One region of the Cryobacterium sp. 10S3 genome, then DNA from elsewhere that is predicted to be linked to it. Evidence: predicted binding sites of a transcription regulator. Region 1 holds the regulator's gene; the other holds the start of a gene.
The links. The regulator LexA, encoded in region 1, represses DNA repair genes until DNA is damaged. The targets are predictions, from matches to a motif close to TCGAACANNTGTTCGA.
Positions count from the first base shown of each region.

Region 2: RHM57_RS02635 (HNH endonuclease signature motif containing protein) is a predicted target of LexA. The motif match lies at 2,911-2,926, and genes of this name have one in related genera.

Region 1 covers NZ_CP133773.1:987,347-991,415, forward strand. Annotated here, with positions in the region: gene metE (5-methyltetrahydropteroyltriglutamate--homocysteine S-methyltransferase) at 1-1,216, shown strand, start outside; gene lexA (transcriptional repressor LexA) at 1,329-1,952, opposite strand; gene RHM57_RS04565 (LysM peptidoglycan-binding domain-containing protein) at 2,371-2,745, shown strand; gene RHM57_RS04570 (histidinol-phosphate transaminase) at 2,863-3,942, shown strand; gene hisB (imidazoleglycerol-phosphate dehydratase HisB) at 3,968-4,069, shown strand, end outside.
Region 2 covers NZ_CP133773.1:578,407-582,475, reverse strand. Annotated here, with positions in the region: gene hxlB (6-phospho-3-hexuloisomerase) at 1-56, shown strand, start outside; gene hxlA (3-hexulose-6-phosphate synthase) at 135-758, shown strand; gene RHM57_RS02650 (antibiotic biosynthesis monooxygenase family protein) at 854-1,180, shown strand; gene RHM57_RS02645 (phospholipase) at 1,169-1,813, opposite strand; gene RHM57_RS02640 (VOC family protein) at 1,810-2,712, opposite strand; gene RHM57_RS02635 (HNH endonuclease signature motif containing protein) at 2,946-4,069, shown strand, end outside.

The sequences.
Region 1 (4,069 bases):
CCGCGGCCTGGCCGACGGACGGGAGGCCATCAGCGCCGAACTGGACGCTGCGACCGGCGCACTCGCCGCCCGCAGCGCCGCCCCCGGCGTCCGCGACGGTGCCGTGAGGGCCCGTGCCGCGGAGCTCACCGACGCCTCGTACAGCCGAGGGGTTTACGCCGACAGGCTCGCCGCCCAGGAGGCCGCACTCGCGCTGCCCTTCCTGCCGACGACGACCATCGGCTCCTTCCCGCAGACCGGGGAGATCCGCCGTGCCCGCGCCCGTTTCCTCACCGGAGTGCTCAGCGACGCCGAATACCGCGACCTGATGCGCGCGGAGATCGCCAGGGTCGTCGCCCTGCAGGAGGAGATCGGCCTCGACGTGCTCGTGCACGGCGAACCCGAGCGCAACGACATGGTGCAGTACTTCGCCGAGAACCTCGACGGCTTCGCGGTCACCGAGAACGGCTGGGTCCAGTCCTACGGCAGCCGCTGCACCCGCCCGTCCATCCTGTGGGGCGATGTCTCCCGCCCGAAGCCGATCACCGTCGACTGGTCGACCTACACGCAGGGGCTGACGGCGAAGCCGGTCAAGGGCATGCTGACCGGCCCGGTCACCATCCTCGCCTGGTCCTTCGTGCGCGACGACCAGCCCCTCGGCGAGACGGCGCGCCAGGTCGCCCTCGCCCTCCGCGACGAGATCGCCGACCTCGAGGCCGCCGGAATCGGCATCATCCAGGTCGACGAGCCGGCCCTGCGCGAACTGCTTCCGCTCAAGAAGGCCGGCCACGCAGACTACCTCGACTGGTCCGTCGGCTCGTTCCGGCTCGCGACCGCCGGGGTGCGGGACGCCACCCAGATCCACACCCACCTCTGCTACTCCGAGTTCGGTGTCGTGCTCGAGGCGATCCGCGCTCTCGACGCCGACGTGACGAGCATCGAGGCGGCCCGCTCCCGGATGGAGGTCGTGACGGACATTCAGGCCAATGGCTTCGACCACGGCATCGGCCCGGGCGTCTACGACATCCACTCACCGCGGGTGCCGGGCGTTGCCGAGCTGACGGAGCTGCTCGACCGTGCCGTCGCCGCCATCCCGGCCGGTCAGGTCTGGGTGAACCCGGATTGCGGGCTCAAGACCCGCGGCTACGCGGAGACGGTCGAGTCTCTCGGAAACATGATCGAGGCGACCCGCATCGTGCGCGCCCGCCTCGCCGCAGGCGTGCCCGCCCTCGCCTGATCCTCCTCGCGGCGAACACCCGCCGCGCGCGACGCGCCGTTTGCGCCGCTTCGCGCCAGGCTTGCCTGGCGCGAAGCGGCGCAGTTGGCGCGCACGGGGGATCTACAGTGAGCTACAGGGAACGCAGGACGGCGACGATCTTGCCGAGGATCTCGGCGTGGTCACCGAGGATCGGCTCGAAGTTGGTGTTCCTCGGCAGCAGCCAGGTGTGGCCGTCACGCTGCCGGAAGACCTTCACCGTCGCCTCGCCATCGAGCATCGCGGCGACGATCTCGCCGTTCTCCGCGGTCTTCTGCTGGCGGACGACGACCCAGTCGCCGTCCATGATCGCGGCGTCGATCATCGATTCGCCGACGACCTTGAGCATGAACAGCTCGCCCTTGCCGACGAGCTGGCGCGGGAGCGGGAAGATCTCGTCGACCTGCTGGTCGGCCATGATCGGAACACCGGCCGCGATCCGCCCGACGAGCGGCACCATTGCCGCGTCGCCCACCGGGGTACCCTGCTGGAAGTTCTCGGCGGCGCCGGCCGCGGTGTCCTCCGGCGACTGCGGCAGCTCGATCAGGACCTCGAGCGCCCGGGGCCGGTTCGGGTCCCTGCGCAGGTAGCCGCTCAGCTGGAGCTGGTTGAGCTGGTGGGTGACGCTCGACAGCGACGACAGGCCCACGGCGTCACCGATCTCCCGCATGCTCGGCGGATAGCCGCGCTGGCCGACAGAGCGCTGGATCACGTCCATGATCGCGCGCTGCTTGTCGCTGAGGCTCTTCCTCCGACGTGTTCCGCCTCGTTCGGGGGAACTGCCGGCGAACGGGGTCACGCTGTCCGGGGTCTCGCTGTCCGGGGTCACGCTGTCCTGGGTCACGATGTCGCTCCTGTCGGTGGCGGTGGGCGGTGGCGGGCGGTCGCCCCGGTGGATGCCGTGAGGCGACCGTATCCGAATGTCAGTGGTCGCTGGTTGAGTTCACACCAGTCAATCGAAACTGTAACCAGCCTGGGGCGAAGTGCAGACATTCATTCGAGTGTGTCGTGTACTTCACCCCAATAATAACCGGAGAAAGTCTTGATTGTTCGAACAATCGAATATATATTCGGAACATAGCTTCGTATCCAGCTCTCCCGGCCGAGAGTCGGATACGAATACACAGGAGGCAGACATGAGCACAACAATCGAGCTGGTCCCGGGGGCGCACACCCGGCTGCGCATCACCCGGCGCGGTCGTGCCGTGCTGACCGCGATCGCCGGCGTCCCCCTCGTCGTCGGCGCGCTTGCCCTCGCCCTCAACGGCGGCCTCGCCGCCGCAGACGGCAGCACCTTGAGCGGCAGCGGCATGAGCGCCGACGCGGGTGGAAGTGCGACGACCTTCGACTACGTCACGATCCAGTCGGGCCAGTCGTTGTGGCAGCTTGCCGAGCGCATCGCCCCTTCTGCCGATCCGCGCGAGGTCATCGCCGAGATCGTCAACCTGAACCAGCTGCCCTCCGAGAGCGTGCAGCCGGGCCAGCGCTTGGCTCTCCCTGCCGAATACTGAGCAAGCCGGATACTGAGCAAGCCGGATACTGAACCACCGGAGTACTGAGCAAGCCAAATACTGAACCACGGGCAATATGACCCGCCGGTGCTGAGGCCCATCGGTAACATGGGGGGAGTGACCAGTCTCAACGACCTGCCCCTCCGCGACAATCTTCGCGGGCTCACTCCCTATGGGGCGCCGCAGCTGCACGTGCCGGTCGCGCTCAACGTGAATGAGAACACCCACGGCATCCCCGAGGACGTGGCCGTCGACATCGCCGCAGCACTGGCCGCCGCTATCCGGGGGATCAACCGGTACCCGGACCGGGAATTCACGGAACTGCGCGAGGCGATGGCCCGCTACCTCGGACACGGTCTCACCCGTCAGAACATCTGGGCGGCCAACGGCTCCAACGAGGTTCTCCAGCAGGTGCTGCAGGCCTTCGGCGGGCCGGGACGCACCCTCCTCGGTTTCGCCCCCACCTATTCGATGTACCCGTTGCTCGCCTCGGGAACCGGAACCCGCTGGGTCGCCGGTGACCGCGACGCCGACTTCGAACTCACCCCGGAACGCGCCGTCGACTGGGTCAACCGGGTCAATCCCGACCTCGTCTTCCTGTGCTCCCCGAACAACCCGACCGGCACCCCGCTCTCTCTCGACGTGATCGCCGCCGTCTACGACGCCTGTGACGGCATCGTGGTCGTCGACGAGGCCTACGCCGAATTCGCTCCGGTGGGGACGGCATCCGCTCTCACCCTGCTGCCCGGCAGGGAACGCCTGCTGGTCTCGCGCACGATGAGCAAGGCCTTCGCATTCGCCGGGGCCCGGGTGGGCTACCTCGCCGCCGACCCGGCCGTGACTGATGCGCTGCGGCTCGTGCGCCTGCCGTACCACCTCTCCGCGCTGACCCAGGCCGCGGCCGTCGCCGCTTTCGCGCACACGCCGGAGATGCTGCGCATGGTCGACGACATCCGCGGCCAGCGCGACCGCCTCGTCACCGAGCTGCACCGGCTGGGCTACCGCCCCTTGCGGAGCTGGAGCAATTTCGTGCTGTTCGGCGGGGTCTCCGACCCGCGCGGAACCTTCGAGGCGCTGCTCGCCGAGGGCATCCTCGTGCGCGACGTCGGGATCCCCGGCCACCTGCGGGTCACGGCCGGCACCGAGCGCGAGACGAGCGTATTCCTCGACGCCCTCGAAGCACTGGGCCACGCGTAACCGCCCGGGCCAATAAACTAGCCGCATGAGCTCACAGTCACCGGCCGCACAGTCATCGACCGCACAGGCCCGCATCGCGCACCTGCAGCGGGAGACGAGCGAGTCGAGCATCGACCTGACGATCAAC
Region 2 (4,069 bases), 410 kb from region 1:
AGATGTCGGGCGCCACGGCGGAAGAGCTCTGGCCCCGGCACGCGAACCTCGAATAACACCCACCGGATGCCTCCCTGGGCCGCGACCGCGGTGCACCAGGAAGAACCCAGCACAACCGAAGTAAGGAATCAGCAATGAAACTGCAGGTCGCCATGGACGTCACCACTCTCGACGCCGCCCTCACCCTCGCCGCCCAGGTCGCGCCGCACGTCGACATCATCGAACTCGGCACCCCGCTCATCAAGAGCGAAGGGTTGCGCGCCGTCACCGCCATCAAGAACGCGCACCCCGACAAGCTCGTGTTCGCCGATCTGAAGACGATGGATGCCGGCGAGCTCGAGGCCGACCTGGCCTTCACCGCGGGAGCGGACTACGTGACCGTGCTCGGCACCGCCGGAGACAGCACGATCGTCGGTGCGGTCAAGGCCGCCACCGCTCACGGCAAGGGCATCGTCGTCGACCTGATCGGTGTGGCCGACAAGGTCACCAGGGCCCGTGAGGTCACCGGCCTCGGAGCGGTCTTCGTTGAGATGCACGCCGGTCTCGACGAGCAGGCGGAGCCTGGCTTCACCTTCCAGACCCTCCTCAACGACGGCGAGACCGCGAAGGTTCCCTTCTCCGTCGCAGGTGGCGTGAACCTGTCCACGATTCGGGGAGTCCAGCGCGCGGGCGCCACCGTTGCGGTCGCCGGGGGCGCCATCTACGGCGCCGCCGACCCCGCCGCCTCGGCCGCGGAGCTGCGCGCCGCGATCATCTAGGAGTCAGGCGAGCCACCGAGGGTTCATGCAGCCAGCGGTGGCAGCATGGGGCGAACGACGCGGTCACCACCGCATTCACAACAGAAGGAAGCCCGATGACGATCATCAAGATCAACGCGATTACTGTCCCAGCCGACAACGGCGATGAGCTGGCTCGCCGGTTCGCCGCCCGCGCAGGGGCCGTCGACGACGCCCCGGGCTTCGAAGGCTTCGAACTGCTGCAGCCGACCGACGATCGCACCACCTGGCTGGTCATCACGCGCTGGGCCGACGAGGAGTCCTTCCAGGCGTGGTCCACGTCGCCCGCCTTCGCGCACGGGCACCGCAGCGAGGCCCCGCAGGACGGGAAGCCCGCTGCGCGCCCGGTCGGTGTGAGCAGCGAGCTGTGGTCATACACCGTTGCCGGTGGTTCAGCCAACTGAGACGAGGGCCTCCGTCAGGAACCGCGACACGTCGTCGAGTTCTTCTGCGGAGATCGAGTGCGGCAGACCGGCATAGACCTTCTCGGTCAGGGTGCTGTGGCCGGGCAGCCAGGCGCTCGCCCGTGCTGTCGTCTCCGCGGAGATGACCCGGTCGGCATCTCCGTGGCCGAAGAACACCGGCGTGCGTGTAGCCGCAAGGACCTCATCGCCTGGGAGCGTGGCATCGAGGGTGAATCCCGAGAGGACGACCCCGGCGGGGAATCGCCCGGGAGCCTGGCGGAGAAGCTGGGTGACCATGAGGCCGCCCTGCGAGAAGCCGAGGGGAACGACGGGCGTGCCCGGGTGCACGTGGGCGTCCAGCCACGCGAGTACGGCATCCGCTGCCTCGATGACGGACTCTGCGCCCGGGCGCCCCGGCACAGTGATCGGGAACCAGGCGAACCCGCCGGTCGGCAGACCGAGCGGCGCACGCAGCGACACCCAGTCGAACGCGTCGGGCAGGTAGGCGGCGAGGCTCGGCAGGTCGCCTTCGTGCGAACCGTAACCATGCAGAAGCAGCAGGAGTGGGCGGGTCGACGGGAGCGCGGGGTCGACGCCGTCGCGGCGGGCCGTGATCTCGATGGCGGGGCTCACGCCGAGGCCTCGCCGACGGTCAGGGTGACGCGGGTCTTCCAGGGGTCGTCGACGCGGATGCTGGTGCCGTCGTCGTGAAGCGGAATCGCGCGGTGGCGGAGTCGTTCGGCCACAGCATCGAGATCAGCGCGGCCGGGAACGGTGATCGCCACGTCGGCGAGGCCGAGGGTCGCGGCACGCGGACCGACGCCGCGGCTGTTCCAGACATTCATCGCCATGTGGTGGTGGTAGCCGCCGGCACTCACGAACAGCGCGCCGGGGAAGTCGAGGGTCGTTTCGAAGCCGAGGGCGTCGACGTAGAAGCGCCGGGCCATCTCGAGGTCACCGACCTGGAGGTGAACATGGCCGACCTTGGCCGGACCGACGGCCAATTCTCCCCCGTCCGCGGGCAGGTTCTTCTGCAGGAAGGCGCTCGGGTCGAGCGCAAGCGTGTCCATCTGGACCTGGCCGTTCTTGTAGACCCACTCCGACCGGTCCCTGTCGACGTAGAGCTCGATCCCGTTACCCTCAGGGTCGGTGAAGTAGAAGGCATTGCTGACGATGTGGTCAGCGCTGCCGACGAAGCTCGAACGCTGGTCACGGGCGGCCTGGAGCACGGTCGCGGCCAGGCCGGCGCTCGTGTCGAACAGGATGGCGGTGTGGAAGAGTCCGGCCTGGCTGCGGGCGGGAACCGGCAGGCCAGGGGTGTGCTCGAGCACAACGAGCGGGGTCGTGCCGCGACCGAGCACGACGGTGGTGCCCTGCGCGCTGATCGGGTCGAGCGCCAACGCCTCGCGGTAGTAGGAGGACATCAACGCGAGGTCGCCGACGCGCAGCGTGACGGCATCCATGCCTGTCGTCGCCGCGAGGAGGTCGCCTGTGGCGGCGCGGGATCCGGTGAGGTCAGTGGTCAGTGTCATGTTCGTCTCCTGCGGTCGCGTCGGGCTCACAAGTCATGCCCAACCCGCTTAGTTGAACCGACAACCAATACTCTAGCAGCATTACTTGAAGCGTCAAGTAAACTTTCCAGGCCGCTCAGGAGACTCTCGAATTTGCGCTCAGAATGATATTTAAGTCTGACACTCAAACCTCGATGGCCTAAATAAACTGAGTAGATCTCGTATTCGTGTTCGATTCGGGGTAGAATCGGGGTATGGCAGGAGCTTCAGATCCCCAGTCACACACCCCGCAGGCCCACGATTCAGTGGCCGCGGGCGATCAGCCCACCACGGTGGGCCGCGCATCCACCGAGTCGGCCCATCCGGTTGCGGTCGCGGTTGCCGAGGGTTTCGAGGGTGCTGAAGGATTGGCGGGGTCGGTGCCGTCGGTGCATGCGGATGCTGTCGCAAGGCTCGCCGAAGCCCAGGCGGTTCTCGCAGACGCCCTGGCCGCGATCCCGCTGGGGCTGCTCAGCGACACAGAAGCGGTCACGGCGCTGAGCACCGTGGAGGCCATCGGGCGGACGGTGGATGCGGCCCGGGTGAGCACGGCGACGGATGTGGACCGGCGGGCCCGGGTGCTCGGCCGGGAGGGTCTGGCCTGGCGGATGGGCTGCACGGGCCCGTGGGATGTCCTCACCCGGGTGACGCGGGTCTCGGCCCGAGACGTGAAGCGGCGCACGAAGCTCGGCGACGCGGTGTTACCGCGGCCGTGCGGCGGGAGCAGCTGGCTGCCGCCCTTGTTCCCCACGGTCGGGGCCGCCCTGACGGCGGGGGAGATCGGGGTGGAGACGGCGGAGTTGATCGTGGCGGGGTTGCAGGTGATCAGCCACCGGGTGGCCCCGGATGACCTGTTGACGGCGGAGCGGGCCCTGGTCGCGTCCGCGGCCGGGCTGATCACCCCGGAGACCGAGAACCTGGCCGGGGCAGGTGTCCCGGTGACCACGGACCTGATCCGGGGCATGGTCGCGCAGTGGCAGGCAGCCCTGGACCCCGACGGGGTCCTCCCGACCGAGGACCTGTTCGAGGCGAAATCGAACATCGGCTTCGGCCAACTCAAGAACGGGTTGTATCCGGTGAAGGGCGGAGTCACGCCGGAACTGTTCGGGATCATGAACACGATGTTCGACGCCTTCCTCAGCTTCCACGCCCGGCCCGCGTTCCCCACCGCGGAGGAGCAGGCCCTCATGGACTCCGGACAGATGATCCCCGGCGCCGAGACCGCGGGCACCGACAGTGACGTCGGTACGGGCCCGGAGCTCATGGTGATCGAGGCCGAGCTGCGGGAGCGGCGCGCGGACACCCGCACGAGTGGGGAGAAACGCGCGGACATCCTCCG